2 regions of the Neorhizobium sp. AL 9.2.2 genome follow, and region 2 is predicted to be linked to the other one. Evidence: riboswitches for the same ligand, from Rfam matches in the RefSeq annotation. Region 2 holds a riboswitch; the other holds the start of a gene.
The links. Region 2 has a riboswitch for thiamine pyrophosphate ahead of G6K99_RS20340 (ABC transporter permease). Riboswitches for the same ligand answer to the same signal wherever they lie in the genome.
Positions count from the first base shown of each region.

Region 1: linked by a shared signal. The riboswitch ahead of thiB (thiamine ABC transporter substrate binding subunit) and the one ahead of G6K99_RS20340 (ABC transporter permease) in region 2 are both predicted to bind thiamine pyrophosphate.

Region 1 covers NZ_JAALXU010000007.1:317,577-327,002, reverse strand. The annotation lists gene G6K99_RS16515 (CarD family transcriptional regulator) at 1-124, shown strand, start outside; gene G6K99_RS16510 (RNA polymerase factor sigma-32) at 422-1,285, shown strand; gene G6K99_RS16505 (M48 family metalloprotease) at 1,393-2,907, opposite strand; gene G6K99_RS16500 (ATP-binding cassette domain-containing protein) at 3,121-3,795, opposite strand; gene thiP (thiamine/thiamine pyrophosphate ABC transporter permease ThiP) at 3,788-5,410, opposite strand; gene thiB (thiamine ABC transporter substrate binding subunit) at 5,426-6,463, opposite strand; TPP riboswitch at 6,491-6,598, opposite strand; gene G6K99_RS16485 (response regulator) at 6,766-7,239, opposite strand; gene G6K99_RS16480 (ABC-F family ATP-binding cassette domain-containing protein) at 7,408-9,222, opposite strand; gene G6K99_RS16475 (thiamine diphosphokinase) at 9,230-9,426, opposite strand, start outside.
Region 2 covers NZ_JAALXU010000009.1:589,048-598,473, reverse strand. The annotation lists gene G6K99_RS20375 (carbohydrate ABC transporter permease) at 1-16, shown strand, start outside; gene G6K99_RS20370 (ABC transporter ATP-binding protein) at 34-1,098, shown strand; gene G6K99_RS20365 (hypothetical protein) at 1,174-1,632, shown strand; gene G6K99_RS20360 (copper chaperone PCu(A)C) at 1,677-2,174, shown strand; gene G6K99_RS20355 (SCO family protein) at 2,174-2,758, shown strand; gene G6K99_RS20350 (EAL domain-containing protein) at 2,991-5,534, shown strand; gene G6K99_RS20345 (DUF2934 domain-containing protein) at 5,641-5,886, opposite strand; TPP riboswitch at 6,047-6,149, shown strand; gene G6K99_RS20340 (ABC transporter permease) at 6,283-7,047, shown strand; gene G6K99_RS20335 (ABC transporter substrate-binding protein) at 7,064-8,008, shown strand; gene G6K99_RS20330 (hydroxyethylthiazole kinase) at 8,008-8,748, shown strand; gene thiE (thiamine phosphate synthase) at 8,738-9,397, shown strand; gene thiD (bifunctional hydroxymethylpyrimidine kinase/phosphomethylpyrimidine kinase) at 9,394-9,426, shown strand, end outside.

The DNA.
Region 1 (9,426 bases), on a different contig from region 2:
TGCCGCCGTCAACAAGATGTCCGATACGGAAGCTGTTCGCCTGATCGAGGTCAACCTTGCCAAGGGTCCCAAGCGCGGCAAGACAGTCGAGGAAGATGAAGCTCAGGAAGAAGAAGCAGCCTGATTTTGTCTCTGAAAGACAACACCAAAAACCCGGCCTAGTGCCGGGTTTTTTGTTGGAACCTTTACAACACAAGCGCGTTAACCCGCCGGAACGGCGAATTTAATGCTGCATCGTGCTGCGTGTTCTCCGTCCTAACCAATAGCGGGGCGATTGCCTAACCGGTCCAAGACCTCCGCGAGACACTTGAGGGACATCGGCAGAAATTCGCAAAAATCAAGGCTGGAATATCGGTAATCCCGCAATTCAGCGTTTTTTTTGGTTCTGCCCTTTGTCGATCACGGCACCACGGAGAACACTATGACAGCCATGTCCGCAGACCGCACAATGATCAAGATAGCGATGTCGGCTCCGTATCTCGCCCGCGAGGAAGAGCGTGATCTGGCAATCCGTTGGAAAGACCGCCAGGATCAGGGCGCTCGAAACCAGATTGCACTCGCCCACATGCGTCTCGTCATCGCGATGGCGTCGAAATTCCGTGGGTTCGGTCTACCCATGAGCGATCTCGTTCAGGAAGGTTATGTGGGATTGCTCGAGGCTGCGGCAAGGTTCGAACCGGCCCGCGATGTCCGCTTTTCCACATACGCCAGCTGGTGGATCCGTGCCTCCATGCAGGACTATATCCTGCGCAACTGGTCGATCGTTCGCGGTGGTACGAGTTCAGCCCAGAAGGCGCTGTTCTTCAATCTGCGCCGCCTGCGCGCAAAACTTGCCCGCGGCGACTCCAACCTCACGGCCCAGGCCATCCATGAGGAAATTGCCGTCGCACTCGGCGTCAGCGTTTCCGACGTGCAGACAATGGATGCCCGTCTCTCCGGCAATGACTCGTCGCTCCAGGCTCCAACGATTTCCGGTGATGCCGACAGTGGCGAACGCCTCGACATGCTGGCCAGCGGCGAACCACTGCCGGACGAACAGGTTTCGGGCATGATTGATGGCGAGCGTCGCCTGAAATGGCTGCAGGGTGCCCTCACCAAGCTCAACGACCGCGAAAAGATGATCATCCGCGCCCGCAGGCTGACGGATGACGGTGCGACGCTGGAAGCGCTGGGTGCCAAGCTCGGAATTTCCAAGGAGCGTGTGCGGCAGATCGAAAGCCGCGCGATCGAGAAGCTGAAGTCGGCACTCGTCACCGCAAATCCGCAGATGGCGCTTGTGTCCTAAACACACTGTGCCCGCGCCGCTCTGGCGGTCGCGACATCTCGATACGATGCTTTAAAGCGCGCAGGCCCTTGAAACGGCCTTCGCGCTTTGAAGCTTTTATACAAGCCTCATTCGGAAATGATTTTGACTTTTTGGCCCGGCGACAATGTCGCGCCGACCGGAATGGCGTTGATCAGCTTGAACAGGTCCAGCTTGCGGTCTGTGCCCATCATCCGGCTTGACAGCGATGCCATCGTATCCTGCGGCCCAACGCTTACGACGCGGACGCGGAGCGGCTTCAGCGACGCGATTTCAGGCTGTGTCATGCGGCGGAAGCTGTTGCGCAGGATTTGTGCGGTCGTGTCGAGTGCGGGACTGCCCTTCGGGACCGCCGTCAGGAACCGGAAGATCTGGTCGTTGACCTTGATCACGGTCACGTCGAAATCCCAGCGTTCGGCGGATGCGCGTGCGGTCGCGGCCGGCAGGCCGTTGACAGTCGTCTCGCGCACGGTTTCCGGCTGAAGCCCGGCCACCCAGCCGCTGGTCAGATAGTTGGGCAAGCTGCTGGTGTCGCCAGCGGCGACGCCGTCGAAACGGATCGCGGTTTCGCCAGGTCCTGTCGCGAGAACCGCTTCCACCTTGTTGTCGATGCGGAAGTCCGGCGGAACGTCGAAGCGTATTCCAAGGCCCCCGTGCAGGAAGGTCTGGCCGCGGACATAGCCCTCCTGTGGGCTGTCGCCATAGAGAAGACCATCGATGCCGGCGAGGAAATAGTCGCGACCCTTGTCGCCGACGCCTTCCTGGCCGAAATTGCGGGCGTGCCTGCGGGCCAGATCGACGCGTTGGGCGGAATTCGGGTGGCTGGACAGGAAGTCCAGGCTCTGGTCGCTGTCGGGATCGACCGCCGAGTAGCGCGCATAGGCCGCCATTGAATCGAGGAAGCGCGCAGCGGCGTAAGGGTCGTAGCCAGCTTCGCCCAGCATCCGCACACCGATCACGTCCGCCTGCAGTTCCTGCTGGCGGGAGAAGGCTGCCAGCCTCAGCTTGCCGCGGGCAAGCGCCTGCTTGCCAGCGATGTCGCTCGAGAGAACTTCGGCGACCACCCGGCTGGCGATTACTTCAGCTTCCTCGCGCCGCTGCCGTTCGATCCCGTGATTGGCGGTCACGTGGCCCATCTCGTGCGACAGCACGGCCGCAACTTCCGAAGCGTCGTTGGCGAGCGCCAGCAGTCCACGCGTGACGTAGAGATAGCCACCCGGCAGGGCGAAGGCATTGATCGCCGGGGAATTGAGGATAGTGATGCGGAAGGATTGCGTCGGATTTTCCGAAACGGCGGTCAGCGCACCGGCAATCCGGGCAACCAGCCGTTCGGTCTTTGCGTCACGATATTCGCCGCCGTAGCTTGCAACGATACGGGGATGCTCGCGTGCACCCATCTGCGCCCGCGGATCGTTCTTCTGCACTTCGTCGACGATCTGAGGCGAGTCTGATGGAGAAACGTTCGGCGTATAGGCTTGGTCGAACACGGACTGACAGCCTGCGAGTGCTGCACCTGCGAGCAACACGACGGCAAAGCGTCCCCAACGGCGCGATGCGCTGGTCTGCCCGGTCCTGCCGGGTGTCGCGTCCTCGCGTGTTTTGATCCGTGTCTTCTGCACCGTCAGTCCCGTTCACCTTCGCTTCGTACCGATTTTCGCATCGCATGCACAGATAAAAGAGATAGGTTCAGCCGGCGCGTTTGCAATTGACTTCTGATAAACCAAGGCGATGACATCGCCGCAAGACCAAATTGTGGCACTGCGATAACGTTGGTTTTCGCCTGTCTCTATTCGTGACGACGCTCCGTCGACTGGCCTCTAGCGGGCGTAAGGAATAGCCGTGTTTGCGGCGGAGTTCACGATCGTGCCATCGTCGACGGCGACCACCACATCGGCAAGCTTTTGAACCTCGGCGCGGTCGTGGCTGACGATCACCACCGTATTGCCGGTTTCGCGGTGCAGGTCCAGAAGCAGCGATGCCATCGAAGCCCTGAGTTCGGGATCAAGCGCCGCAAACGGCTCGTCCATCAGCAAAACGGGCCTCTTTCGCACCAGTACCCGCGCGAAGGCCGCGCGTTGCCGCTCGCCGCCGGACAGCGTTCCCGGTTTGCGCGTCTCGAAGCCGGCAAGCCCGACGCGGTCGAGTGAGTGCGATATTCTCATCCTGTCCTCACGCGAAAGCTTCAGGGACGGATCGACGCCGAGACCGATATTGGTGAGGAGGTCGAGATGGGCGAACAGATTGTTGTCCTGGAACACCAGCGAAATCGGCCGCTGAGACGGGTGCGCGTGGGTCACGTCCTCGCCCGCGATCAGGACGCGGCCGGACTCAGGTATCTCGAAGCCCGCGATGAGGTTCAGCAGTGTCGACTTGCCCGAACCCGAGGGGCCGGTCACGGCAGTAATCGCGCCGCCGGTCATGGCAATATCGAAGCTGAACCGTTTGCTGCCGAGTTGCAGCGCGATCTTTTCCAGGCGGATGCTGTCAGCCATCGTATTCCCTTCGGCGGCGAAGACTTCCGAGGATCGTCAGCGCCAGACATATCACGCCTAAAAGCAGGGCAAGCCCGTCGGCGTCGTTGGTTCGGTAGCTGGATAGTCGGCTGTAGACGAGCCAGGGCAGGGTCGTCAGTTCCGAGGAGCCGAACAGGGCCACGGCTCCGAGATCGCCGAGCGAGAGCGCCATGGCAAACGACAGTGCCGTCAGGACAGGGCCGATCAGGAAGGGCAGGTCGATCCGCCGCAATCGCGAAAGGCCTGATACGCCGAGGCTCGCGGCCAGCCGTGCCGTCTGCCGCCGATGATCCTCGATCGAGGGCTCCAGGACCCGCATCACGAAGGGCAGCGCCATCAGCATGTTGATCGCCGCGACCAGTGCCGGGGCAAACCGCGAGACATCGCCAAACGGGCGAAGCAGCAGGAACCAGCCTGTCCCGATCACCACCGGCGGCACCAGCAGCACCAGCGACGACGTCGCGCCGAGCATCGCCGCCAGTCCACGCGCCGGGATGCCGGGATGGCGGAGGTCTCTTATGGCAATGCGCGCATGGATGATCGCCAATGCAACGCTGACGGCCAGCAGCCCGGACAAGAGCGCGATCGACAGGCTTGTATAGGCCGCGTTGAGGAAGGCGGGGCTTGAGGCCAGCCGCCAGAGATCGGCCTTGATGCCGGCTAGGAAGATCGAGGCAAGCGGCAGGACGAGAAACAGGGTCGCAGCGAGGATGGTCGAGCCGTCCCACAGCCTTGCGCCCCATGTGCGTCCATCGAAGCGGCGGGTGGCGCGGCCGGCGGTCACATGTGTGCCGTCGGGGGCGGGGAGAAACGCGAGGGCGGCGAGGATCAGGCCGGTTACCGCAATCTGCAGCACCGCCAATCCGATGGCGCGGGGCGGATCGAAATCGAAGCGCAGCGACTGGTAGATCGCTACTTCCAGTGTCGTTGCCGCCGGCCCGCCACCGAGGATGAGGACCAGCGTGAAACTGGTGGCGCAGAGCATGAAGATCAGCCCGGCAATGCCTGGCACGACGCGGATCAGGGCCGGGCCTTCGATGAAACGGAAGATCGACAGGGGCTTCATGCCGAGGCTGGTGGACAGCAGCCAGTATTCGGCCGGCTGCCGCTCAAGCGCCACGAGAAACAGCCGGGCGGCCAGCGGCAGGTTGAAGAACACGTGGGCCAGAAGAATGCCGGTCAGGCCGTAAATGCTGATCGGTTGCTCCAGCCCCAATGTCGATAGGAGGCCGTTCACCGCGCCCTGGCGGCCCCAGATGCCGATCAGACCCAGCGCCCCGATCAGAACCGGCAGGCCCATCGGCAGCGCCATCAGCCGCACGATCCAGACGCGGCCGATGAAATGTGGCCGTCTCGCCAGTGACAGCGCTACGGGAAGGGCAAGGCATACGGAGAACAAGGTCGATAGCGCCGCCTGCCACAGCGTGAACTGCAGGATGCGGCCGGTATAGGCCGTGAACAATTGCCCCTGCGTTTCAGGGGCATCCCAGAGCAGCAGGGCCGAGACCGCGATGCCGACGAAAAGCGCGATCGCGCCGAGGCTCAGCACCCCGCCGGAAATCCCTCGTCTTCGCTCGGCAGCGGTCAGCAGCATACCCGATTCAGCCGATCAGTTCATGCTCATGGCGTTGAGCCATTCGTCGATCCATGCCTGGCGGTTCTTCGCGACTTCGTCAGATCCCATCAGGAATGTCTTTTCCGGCTTAACCAGCTTGCCGAAAGCGTCTGGCAGCGGTTGCGACGTCTTCGTCACCGGCATCATCCAGTTGGTGGTAGGGATCACATCCTGGAAGCCCTGCGACACCATGAACTTCAGGAAGTCACGGGCGAGATCCTTGTCACGGGCGCCCTTCAGCATGCCGGCCACTTCGATCTGAACGTAATGTCCCTCGGAAAAAGCAGCCGCCTGGTAACGGTTCTCGTTCTCCTCCACCATGTGGTAGGCAGGCGAGGTCGTATAGGACAGCACCATCGGCACTTCGCCCTTGGTAAACAGGCCGTAGGCTTCAGACCAGCCGGGGGTGACGGTCAGGATGCGGCCCTTCAGCTTTGCCCAGGCTTCCGGCGCCTTGTCGCCATAGACGGATTTCATCCACAAAAGCAGGCCGAGGCCGGGTGTCGAGGTGCGCGGATCTTCGATCGCGATCTTCTGCGACGGATCGCCTTCCACCAGTTCCTTCAGGCTCCTCGGCGGGTTCTTGATGGTCTTCGTGTCGTAGACGACGGCGAAATGGCCGTAGTCATAGGGCAGGAACGTATCGTCGGCGTAATTGCCGGGAACGCTGATGCCGCCATTCTCTGACGATGCCTGCAGTCCATGCGGTTCGAACAGGCCGGTGGCCTTGGCCTCCGAAATCAGGTTGGTGTCGAGCCCAAGCGCGATATCGGCCTTGGTCGTCTCACCCTCCAGCTTCAGCCGGGTCAGAAGTGCGACGCCATCGGCGACAGCCACGAATTCGACCTTGCAGGCGCAGGTCTTTTCGAAAGCGGCCTTCACCTTGGGGCCAGGGCCCCAGTCGGCGGTGAAGCTTTCATAGGTGTAGATGGTCAGCACCTTGTCTTCGGCCTTGGCGGCCGGCGACAGGATGATGGTGGCCGCAGCCACGGTGAGCGATAGCAAGAGTTTGCGCATCAACGCCTCCTTCAAAATCAATCTACAAGGGGAATAGGCGCTGAGCGTGAGCCGTCTAATCCCTCCGCCGGTGTTAGCCGGATCAGGTTCCGCGGGTTGGCTGAAAGCCTCTCAGCCGCACGTTACCGCGCAGCACCCCGTTAGAGCGGGAGTAGATGTAACGGTGAAGGAATTGTCTGGCAAGTGGTGTCGAACCCTGCCGTCTTGCGTTCAGGGCCAAAGGACCGAAAGGCATCGTGCGATAGCAGTCTCGATAGCAAGAAAGCCGCCCGGCGTGCCGGACGGCTTTCTTGCTAGTAGTTCTTTGACAACAAGGTTCAGGCGTTGAGCGCGTAGCCTGACTGGGAGTCGTTGCGGAATATCTTGAGGTCACGCGGCACGATCGCCATGCCGCCAAGACGGTTGGCGATGGCATAGTCGATTGTCTGCTCTACCACATGCGGCATCACGGGCTTGGTCAGAACGCCGAGCGATCCCTCGACGCCGTCTTTCACGTCTTCCGGATTGGCCGTCATGAAGATGACCGTCAGGCCGTATTCGGCAGCGAGTTCGCGCCCGATTTCCGGACCTGTGCGGCCATCGGCGAGATTGACGTCGACCAGCGCGATATCGGCGTATGCACCGAGCGACAGGGCGTGCTTGCGGGCGCTGGCAAAGCCTGCAACCTTGAGACCCATGCTCTCGACAGTCTCGGCAACATCAAGCGCGATCAGGAATTCGTCCTCAACGATCAGAACGCGCTGTTCCATTGCATCACTCGCCAGCCGACGACGCATCACATTAGTCAGCATTGGACATTCCTAACCGTTTTGTTTCCATCTGGTCGGCATGTCGGCATTCATACCGCACTACGCATTTCGACCACTTGATGGATGCCGAACGTCACCGGGGAATGTTTGTTCCGGCTCCCGACAAATAAAACGGTGGATGTTTATTTGTTAAGTATAGGAATTCTTTAACTATCCTTCAATCTGTTCTCTGAGCATCTCGAGTTCCAGCCATTCTTCTTCCATTTTGGCGACGCGATCGCGCAGTTTTGCCGTTTCTGCGGCGAGCTTTGAAAATGCCGACGGGTCTTTGGCAAAGAGTTTGGGATCGGCCATCTTGCGTTCGGACGTGGCGATGTCGTCCTGTGCCTTCGCCATTTCCTTGGGAAGGTTTTCGAGCGCGAATTTCTGCTTGAACGAAAGCTTGCCCTTTGCCTTAGTGACACCGGGCGCACTGCCTTCGGTCTTTGCCTTTTCCGCCTTATCGGCGCGGCGCTTTTCGTCGGCCATGCCTTTGCGCTGCTGCAGCATGTCGGTATAGCCGCCTGCATATTCGATCCAGCGTCCATCCGGCGCATCCGGGTCTACCGGAGCGATCGTCGAGGTCACGGTGCGGTCGAGAAAGTCGCGGTCATGGCTGACGAGAATGACGGTGCCGGCATATCCCGCAACGATTTCCTGCAAGAGGTCCAGCGTCTCGATGTCGAGGTCGTTGGTCGGTTCGTCGAGGATCAAAAGGTTCGATGGTTTTGCCAGCATGCGGGCCAGCATCAGCCTTGCGCGCTCTCCGCCGGAGAGGTTCTTGATCGGCGTGCGGATCTGTTCCGGCTGGAACAGGAAGTCTTTCATGTAGCCCGCCACATGCCGCTGTTCGCCGTTGACCAGCAGCGTTTCGCCGCGGCCGTCTGTCAAGTAATGGGACAGCGTGTCGGCGGGATCGAGGTCCTCGCGCTTCTGGTCGAGCGTGGCAATCTCGAGATTGGTGCCGAGCTTGATCCAGCCGCCGTCGGGGGCGAGCTGGCCCGTCAGCATCTTCAGCAGCGTCGTCTTGCCAGCACCATTCGGGCCGACCAGGCCGATCCGGTCGCCGCGATGGATGCGGATCGAGAATGGCGCGACGATCGGCTTGTCATAGGTCTTGGTGATGTTTTCCGCTTCCACCACCAGCTTGCCGGACTCGCGACCTTCGGCGACGGAGGCCTGAACGGAACCCTGCGGCCCCTTGTGGCCGCGGTAGTCGGCACGCATGGACTGCAGCTCGCCGACGCGGCGCATGTTGCGCTTGCGCCTTGCGGTCACGCCGTAGCGCATCCAGTGTTCTTCACGCTCAATCGCCTTGCCGAGCTTGTGCTGCTCGATCTCTTCCTCTTCGAGAACCTGATCGCGCCAGGCTTCGAAATGGCCGAAACCGCGCGACAGGCGGCGGGAGGTGCCGCGGTCGAGCCAGACTGTAGCGTTCGACACCTTTTCGAGAAAGCGACGGTCATGGCTGATGACGACCAGTGCGCTACGGGTCTTGCGCAGCTCGTCTTCCAGCCATTCGATGGTCGGCAGATCGAGATGGTTGGTCGGCTCATCCAGCATCAGGATATCAGGTTCCGGTGCCATGACGCGGACAAGTGCTGCACGTCGCGCCTCGCCACCGGAAAGCCTGACCGGGTCTTCCTCGCCTGTCAGGCCCAGATGCTCCAGCAGATAGGTGACGCGGTAGGGGTCGTCGCCCGGTCCAAGCCCCGCTTCCGCATAGGCCTGCACGGTTTTGAATCCAGCAAAATCCGGCGCCTGTTCGAGATAGCGGATCGTCGCATTGGGGTGCCGGAAAACCTCGCCGGACTGTGCTTCCACCATGCCGGCGGCGATCTTCATCAGCGTCGATTTGCCCGACCCGTTGCGGCCGACGAGAGAAATCCGGTCTCCCGGCTCCACCTGCAGGGCAGCTCCGTTGAGAAGCGGCGTGCCGCCGAAGGTTAGAACGATATCGTCGAGTTTCAGAATAGGCGGTGCCATGCGGCGTCTATGCTCCGGAAAAATCGTTTGGGCGGGCAAGGATCATCGCCTTGCCGTCACGTAAATGGAATTGGACCGGCCCTTCTGCAACGTTGGACACGGTGCGGGAGGAACCGAAGGGCAGCGCGTAATCCTTGAGAGGATAGCGCGCGCCGTGAATGTCGAGGCCTGCGAGGGCTGTGAAACCGATAACGGAAAACAACG
Region 2 (9,426 bases):
CGCCGTAAAGTCTTGAAATGAGGGATTAGCATCATGGCATCGGTTGGCCTTACAAACGTTCGCAAGAGCTACGGCGCGCTCCAGGTGGTGCACGATATCTCGCTGTCGGTCGATGACGGCGAATTCATCGCCCTGGTCGGGCCGTCAGGCTGCGGAAAGTCGACGCTGCTGCGCATGATCGCGGGGCTTGAAGACATCAGCGACGGCGAAGTCACGATCGGCGGCACGGTGGTCAATGCCATGACGCCGCGGGAACGCAACATCGCGATGGTCTTCCAGTCCTACGCACTCTACCCGCACATGACGGTCGGCGAGAACATGGGCTTCAACCTCAAGCTTGCCGGTGTCACCAAGCCTGACATCGCGACCCGCGTCGGAGAAGCTGCCCGCATGCTGGCGCTCGAGGATCTGCTGGACCGCAAGCCCAGCCAGCTTTCCGGCGGGCAACGGCAGCGCGTCGCGATGGGACGGGCGATCGTTCGCGATCCGGCAGTCTTTCTGTTCGACGAACCCTTGTCCAATCTCGACGCCAAACTGCGCGTGCAGATGCGCACCGAGATCAAGGCGCTGCACCAGAAGGTCGGCACGACGTCCATCTATGTGACGCATGACCAGATCGAAGCGATGACGCTTGCCGACCGGATCGTCGTTCTCAATTCCGGCCGCATCGAGCAGGTCGGCACGCCGATGGAACTCTACCGGACGCCTGCCAACCTCTTCGTCGCGGGCTTCATCGGCTCACCCGCGATGAACCTGCTCGACGGCACGATCGACGGCGAAAACGACAGACCGGTCGTTCGTCTGGCGGAAGGATCCGCAATCGACATTTCGCCGCTGCGCAAGGTCCGTCGCGGCCAGAGCGTCAAGCTCGGGCTCCGCCCCGAACACCTGACGGCCGGCGGCGACAATATCGGTGGAGAAACGCTGCTCGTCGAACCGACGGGCGCCCAGACGCATGTGCTGTTTGAATTTGCCGGCCAGCAGATGACCGCCATCGTCGATGGAGACCACCCTGTCCGACATGGAACGCAGTTTCGCGCCGGCATCGACAAAAACCTCGTCTATGTCTTCGACCGGGAAAGCGGCGTGAGCCTCTGACGCCAATTTAGCGCTGCACGTGATCGGGAGGGTCGTCTGCCCGCGCGGCTCATCTGCGTCACAATGTCCTCGTGGTTGCAACGCATTGCATGGGTTGCCGTAACTCATTATGACCTTGGGCTGCATGATGAGCTGATAGGCGAGATGATCCGGTGTTTTGGGCAGATTAGACAGGTAGGGTTGCGCATTCTCTGCAGCCTTGCGTTTCTGCTGCTTGGATTTGCCAATTCTAATCCGACCGCCAATGCGCGCTCGATCGAGACCATCGCGATTGCGTCCTACATCCTCCCGGACGGAAGTCTGCCTGATCTTTGCCTTCCCTCGGAAGCCGGGAAGCACCATAAAGGTGAAAGCAAGATCTCCTGCGACGGCTGCCGGCATGTGACGGCATCAATACTGCCACTGCCGACAGATACGTTGGGTGCGCCGATCCTGCGCGAGATCGTGCACGCGCATTGGCAATCCAACGAAAGCCTTTCTCGGTTCGTCCTGCTGACCGGCACCTCGGCCAGAGGGCCCCCTCTTCGTAGCTGACGGAATAAGCAAAACCGATTCTGCTACGTCAAAGGCGAATACCCATGTCGACAATCCGAGCGAAATTTCTTGTAGCGGCCGTGGCATTGATGCTGCCCGGCACCGCCTCTTCCCAGCACATGCATGCCCACGGGGCCGGCGATATCACGATCGAATCCGCATATTCCCGCGCCATGCTGCCGGTAGCAAAGGTCGGAGGGGGCTACCTGACGATCAACAACGCCGGCGCGGCCGATCGACTTGTCGGCGCGAGGTCGGATCGTGCCGAAGAAGTCCAGATCCACGAGATGAAGATGACCGGCGCCGTGATGGAAATGCGGGAACTGGACAAGGGCATCCCCGTGCCGGCCAAGTCTACCGTCAAGCTGGAACCCGGTGGCTATCATTTCATGTTCACGAATGTCTCTAGACCTTTCAAGGAGGGCGAGACGCTGGCGGTCACGCTCATCTTTGAAAAGGCCGGGCCGATCGAGGTCGATTTTGCCGTCGGACCGTTTGCCGGTGCGCAAAGGCCTCACGCCGCTCATGAGGGTCACCACTGATGACGAAGAACCCGTTCATGCTGGTTGCCACAACGATCTCGGCAATCTTCATCACTGTCCTCGTCGGAATCCTCTTCTTTACGTTCAAGGATGAGCCAAGAAACACCACATTCAATACCGCGTTTTCTCTGATCAACGATCGGGGAGAAGCGGTCGATCAGTCGATCTTCAAGGGCAACCCGTCACTGGTCTATTTCGGCTACACGCATTGCCCGGAAGCCTGCCCGACGACGCTTTATGAAGTTGCTGGATACCTCAAGGAACTGGGTGAAGATGGCCTGCCGATCAAAAGCTACCTGTTCACGGTCGACCCGGAGCGAGACACCCCTGACATCATGAACGGCTATGTCACGGCGTTTTCCGACCGGATCACGGGGGTGACCGGAACGCCTGAGGAGATCCGGCGGGTGGTGGCCGGATGGCGCGCATTTGCGGAAAAGAAGCCGAACAAGAGTGGTGGCTATTCCATGAGCCACACGATGGACCTGTTCCTGATCGGTGCGGATGGCAGGTTGAAGGGGCTCATTCCCTATGGCTCGGATCCCGACGCCGCCATCAGCAAGATCCGCAGCGCGCTCCTGTAGTCTCACGAGCGCGGTCATAGCTCATGGCGGCCATCGAACCAATGTAGATGCCGACAGATACGCATCGTTTCTTAAATTAAGCCATGCTAATCTATTCTTAAGCGGTCTCTGACATTGCTTTTCCGCAAGTGTGGAAAGTGCCATGATCTCTGGTCGACATATCGGTCCGGCAAATCGGAAATCTGCACAGCAGGTTTTGACGAAAGGACCCGCGTCCGCCAAGGACGGCATCTTGTCGAAGCGACGACTTTCCGAAGCCCTCTCAACCGATGCGATCTGGCCGGCATTTCAGCCGCTTGTCGATCTGCAGAGCGGTGCGATCATCGGCTTTGAGGTCCTTGCGCGTTGGACCGATTCTGAAGCAGGTGCCATCGCACCTTCAGATTTCATTCCGTTCGCCGAAACCAGCAATCTGATCGGGGCTTTGACGCAAAAGATCGTCCAGGATGCCTGTCGCAAAGCTGCAAGCTGGAGGGGAGACTTTGTCCTCGCGATCAACCTGTCGCCGACGCAGTTTCAGGACCCAGACCTCTTCCACTTTCTGGCTTCGATAATCTCGGACACCGGGTTTCCGATGAACCGGATCCATATCGAAATGACGGAAAGCGCACTGCTCGATGACGATACAGTCGTCAGGGAAAACATAGCATCGCTCAAGTCTGCCGGCATGGGCATCTCCCTCGACGACTTCGGGACCGGCTTTGCCAGCCTGACGCGGCTTCACGCGTTCCCCTTCGACAAACTGAAGATCGACACAAGCTTCGTGCGCTCCATGCAGCATGACAGCGGCAGCCGGAAAATCGTCGCCTCGGTCATTGGGCTGGGGCAAAGCCTTGGCATGACGGTTGTTGCCGAGGGCGTTGAAACCGAAGAACAGGCAGAAATGCTGAAGCGCCTTGGTTGCGACGTTGGACAGGGGTGGCTGTTTGGCAGACCTGTCGACGGTGATGCGACAGAACGGCTTCTCGCTGTCAGCAAGCAGAAGCCACTCACGGAACGCCGCGGAACCGGCTCGCTGTTCCAGCGGGTCCATCAACTGGAAACGCTCTATGAGGCGGCACCGGTCGGTCTCTGCTTTCTCGATTCAGACTTGCGCCATGTCAGTGTAAACAATCGGTTCGCTGCAATGCTGGGATTAACGCCCGAGCAGATGATCGGGCTCACCGTTCACAGTTTCATGCCGGCACGAGAGGCGCGCCGGGTCACCAAAGATCTTCAGCGAGTCCTTGCGGGCGAGCCTTTGATTGTGGACGAATATCGTCCGCCCGGAAGTGAGAACATTCTCCTCGTGGTGAACCAGCGGGTCGATGACGACGCAGGCGAGCCGATCGGCATTTCGGTCACGGCGATCGATGTTACCGGTCACAAATCGATGGAAAAGGCGCTGACCGAGACGGAAGACCACGCACGATGGTCGATCGAACTCAGCCCGAACATTCCCTGGTCGAGCGATGCCGAAGGCATTGTCAATTTCATGGGGCCAACGCCAGACCCGACGATGTCCAGGATGCGTGACCGGATCGCGGACTGGTACGGTCGGATGCATCCGGACGACAGTTTGCGGGTTCGGCGGGAATGGCTTGGATGGCTGCCATCCGGCGACCCATTCGAAACCAGGTTTCGCATGCGTCTGCACGACGACAGCTGGCGATGGATGGTCAGTCGGGCAAAGCCTCATCGCGATGCGACCGGCAAGATCGTGAAATGGTACGGCACCATCACCGAGATCGTGCCCACGGAGGTCCCGCTGGACGGGAAAGTATCCGTGAAGGCTCCTCATGTCTGGCATGATCCGGACCAGGCTGATGTCCTGCCGACGCAACACTTGATCTCAATGCTGATGAGGATGTTTGAGTCCGCGCCCATTGCCATGGCCATCACGACGAGCGACACGAAAACCTCGAGCTACGTCAAAGTCAACGATGCCTATCTGAAGCTCACCGGCCTGAAATGGGACGAGATCAACGGAAAGAAGCTGATTTCCGAGGGTGCCGCGATCGACAATCCCGCCCGCGACAGACGGCACCGGCTATTGCGCGAGGACGGCGCCTACGAGCTCGAAGATGTTGAGATTGCTCATTCGGATGGTACGATCATCCCAACCCTGATTTCCGCGCAACGCACGATCGTCGATGGCGTTTCATTCGATGTGGAGGTCATTGTCGATGTGTCTGCCCGCGTCAGGCAGCAGCGCGCTATCGAAAGCGCTCTGAAAACCTCCGCGCAGACCGATGCCCTGTCAGGTCTCCCAAACCGAGCCTGTTTCGATGAGGTTGTTGCCGGAGAGGTTGCCCGCAACCTGCTCAATGACAGAAAGCTCGCCATCGCCTACATCGATCTCAACGGCTTCAAGATCGTCAACGACAGTCTGGGGCATTCCGCAGGCGACGAAGTCCTGCGAACGATCTCGGCGAGACTTCGCGAAAGTTTCCGAGCAACGGATTTCATCGCCAGGGTCGGAGGAGACGAGTTTGCTATTCTTCTCGACATGGATCGCAAGTTTGCGGGCGATATGCAGACGCATATTCAGGAAACGATGGAAAGGGTGTTCAAGCCGATCCCCATCGATGGCCAGGTGACATTCACGGGTGCCGCGGTCGGCGTTACGTTCCTAAAGGCCGAAGACACGCCGCAAACCTATGTCAAACGCGCTGACGACTATATGTATCTGGCGAAAGCCACCGGAAAACGGGTGGCCGTCGTGTGTTTCGGTCAGGTTCTCGATCGCCCGACGACGCATAAAGTGGACCGGACGAACGGGTTTTGTGACGGCTGAAGTGTGTCGACGGCCGAACTATCGGCAGCCGATATTTCGAGGTGTTGTGCCAACCCCTTTCATGCAGGGCAGGTCTGATACCTATCCAGACTACCGCTGGTCGACGTCAGTCCGGCGCGACTGACGACGGAGGCCGGATTGTGGCGGCATCGTCGGCCGCTGCATCGTTCTCTCCACCAAACGCCGCATCAGCCTGCTGGTTGACCTTGGTCACATCGTCGCTTTCCTGATCCGACATGTCGGCTGGATGCTCGGAACGCTTCCAGTGATCGTCATGGGACCCTTCAGGACGGCCTTCTTCCTCCCACAGTCTGTAGGCCCGTTCGCGCTGTTCCTGTTCTCTATCGGTCATGGTTGCTCCTCCTAAGTTGCGAAGACATAACCAGCGGACGGGCCCCGGGTTTCCGGGAGGCGGATGACATAGAATAAAATTTTTGTCACCTCGCCGCGCAGGCTCTGCCGGACAGCGATCGCAAGCGATTGACAAAGGCCGTTTCTTTGTCCAACCTTAGCGTCATTCCGAGGGGAGCATCGAACGGTGCTGAGATGGCGGTGAGCCGGACCCTTGAACCTGATCCGGGTCATACCGGCGTAGGAACGGAAACGGCGCAATACCGCACCTCTTTCTTATTCTCCGCTCGCCTGGATCTCCATGATGTCAAGGTCAGGAGATCAGCCATGCTTACGCTCTCGAGAAATACCCGAATAGGACGAATGCGGTTCGACGGTTTCAACCCGCGTCGCTGACATGCAGTCCCGGTTTGCAGCCCTCGGGCTTTTTCTGCTGCTGGTGGGCTGGCAGATAGCCGTTCAGGTCTTTTCGCCGCCACGCTATCTTTTGCCGTCACCGCTCGCGGTGGTGCAGGCATTGGTGCGTCAGAGCAGCTTCCTCGCTCATCATACCGCTGTCACCATCACCGAGATTTTTGCAGGTCTCGTCGCCGGCAGCATCTTCGGTGCGGCGGTCGCGTTTCTCGTCGTGGCATTCCCGCGGGCCGGCAGGCTTGCCTGGCCGATCATCCTTATCCTGCAGACCTTTCCGGTCTTCGTGCTGGCACCCATCCTGGTGCTCTGGCTCGGTTTCGGCATGGCGTCGAAAGTGATGATGACGACGCTCGTCATCTTCTTCCCGGTCGCCTCCGCCTTCGCAGATGGCCTGAGGCGGACGGAACCGGCGATCCTGGAAGCCGCCGCGCTGACAAGCGCGACGCCCTGGCAGATCCTTGTGAGGCTCAGAACACCGCTTGCGCTGCCGGCGCTCGTGTCCGGTCTGCGCGTCGCCGTGCCGCTCGCGCCGCTGGGTGCCGTGATCGGCGAATGGGTCGGGGCTTCAGCCGGGCTCGGCTTTGTCATGGTTCAGGCGAACGCCCGGATGCAGACCGACACCGTTTTCGCAGCCATGACCATCCTGGCCCTGACCAGCGTCGCGCTGCGCCTGGGTTTCGACCGTCTCGTAAAGGGACGCCCCCATTGGGCAATCGAGACCGAACAACAGACACAGTTATCATCGTGAGGAGAGACGACCACCCATGAAACGCATGCTTCTGGCCTTTGCCATTGCCCTATCCGTGAGCATGATTGCGTCCGCTAGCCAGGCGGCAGAAAAGCTCACCGTCATGCTTGAATGGTTCGTGAACCCGGACCATGCGCCGCTCGTGATTGCCGCCCAGAACGGCTATTTCGAAGACGCCGGCCTCGATGTCGAGCTGGTGCCTCCCGCCGACCCGTCGACGGTGCCTCGCCTCGTTGCCACCGGCCAGGCCGATATCGGCATCCACTACCAACCGAACCTCTATCTCGACCGTGCAGCCGGCCTGCCGCTCAAGCGAATCGGTACCCTCGTCGAAACGCCCTTGAATACGGTGACGGTTCTCGCCGATGGCCCGATCAAGAGCCTCAAGGACCTGCGCGGCAAGAAGGTCGGCTTTTCCGTCACGGGTTTCGAAGATGCGATGTTGAAGCGCATGCTCGAAGGCGAAGGCGTTGCACTTACCGAGGTCCAACTGATCAACGTCAATTTCGCCCTCTCGCCGTCGCTGATCGGCGGCAAGGTCGATGCCACGCTTGGCGGTTTTAGAAACTTCGAACTGACGCAGATGCGGATCGAAGGGCACGAGGGTCGTTCCTTCTTTCCGGAAGAACACGGCGTCCCTGTTTATGACGAGCTGATCTTCGTGACGCGCGACGCGCTTGCGACAGATCCCCGCCTCCCCCGCTTTCTCGAATCCGTCGAGAAGGCTGCGATCTTCCTGACCAATCACCCGGACAATGCCTGGAAGCTGTTCATCAAGGCCTATCCCAACCTCGACGACCAGCTCAATCGGCAGGCGTTCACCGATACGCTGCCACGTTTCGCCAAACGGCCTGCAGCGCTTGATCGCGGCAGATACCAGCGTTTCGGTGAGTTCATGGCAGCGAGCGGCCTCATTCCGCAGGCGCCGCCGGTCGAAGACGTGGCGATCGAAATCCGGTGATGACAATGAACAATTACCCGACGCCGCAACAGGCCGGCGATCTTCTGGCACGTGTGCGGGCCCGGCGCCCACGCGTCCATTGTCTGATGAACACGGTGGTGCAGAAATTCGTCGCCGATGGTCTCACCGCGATCGGCGCCATTCCGTCGATGACCTCCTCCCCGGATGAAATCGTCGGTTTCGTCTCGAAAGCGGATGTCCTCGTCGTCAATCTCGGTACACTGGATGCAGACCGTCGCAAGGTCATCGACCTGGCCGTCGATGTTGCAATTGATCAGGGGAAACCATGGATCCTCGATCCCGTGCATAGCGATTATTCCCCGGTCCGGCTTGAGTTTGCAAAAACATTGATCGCCCGCGGGCCGACGGCCCTTCGCGGCAATAGCGCAGAGATGGCGCTGTTCGGAGACATAGGCGAAAAACTGACAATCGAGACCGGTGCTCACGACCGGCTGACCGATGGCACACGCACCGTCACTGTCCGCAACGGCCATAGATGGATGGCGGATGTCACCGGGACCGGGTGCCTTTCAGGCGGCATCATCGCTGCCTTTCTTGCCATCGAACCGGATGCACTGGCTGCGGCCGCTGCGGCCTTGGCGACGACCGGTGTTGCAGCCGAACAGGCCGCCGAGCACGCGCGCGGCCCCGGCAGTTTCGCCGTTGCTTTCCTGGATGCGCTGTCAGCGCTCACGGCCGAAGAGCTCAGTTTGCACGGAAGGATCGACCATGAAACTTGACTACCGACTGAACCCGATCGTCGATGCCGGTCTTTCCGATATCGGCGATCTCGTGGATCTCGCAGCAATCGCCGCTCGAAACGGCGCGACGCTGATCCAGTACCGCGACAAGACCGCCTCCACCCGGCAGATGATCGACATGGCGATAAGCATCAAGGCTGCCCTCGAAGGCACCGGCGTGCCGCTGGTGGTCAACGACCGTGTCGATGTGGCGCTCGCTTCAGGCGCTGACGGCGTGCATCTGGGTGCTGACGACATGGATGCGGGGACTGCACGGCGGCTGCTCGGCCCCGACGCCATCATCGGTCTCACCGTCAAGACACGTGCCGATGCGGAACGCGCCGGACGAGCGCAGGCCAGCTATGCCTGTATCGGCGGAGTGTTCGAGACCCTGTCGAAACAGAACCCCGATCCTCCGGTCGGCCTCGACGGTTTTCGGGATCTGCGCGAACGGTTGCGAAAACTGAATCCGACCCTCCCGGTCGGCGCGATCGCGGGCATCGGGCTGGAGCAGGTGCGGAGCGTCATCGACGCGGGGGCCGACGGTGTCGCGGTCATTTCGGCAATCTTCCGCGCACCGGACCCTGCAGACGCCTGCCGCAGTTTTCGGCGCCGGGTGGATGATGCTCTGAGCGAGGTGAAACGATGACATCCGTTGCCATGACAATCGCCGGCTCC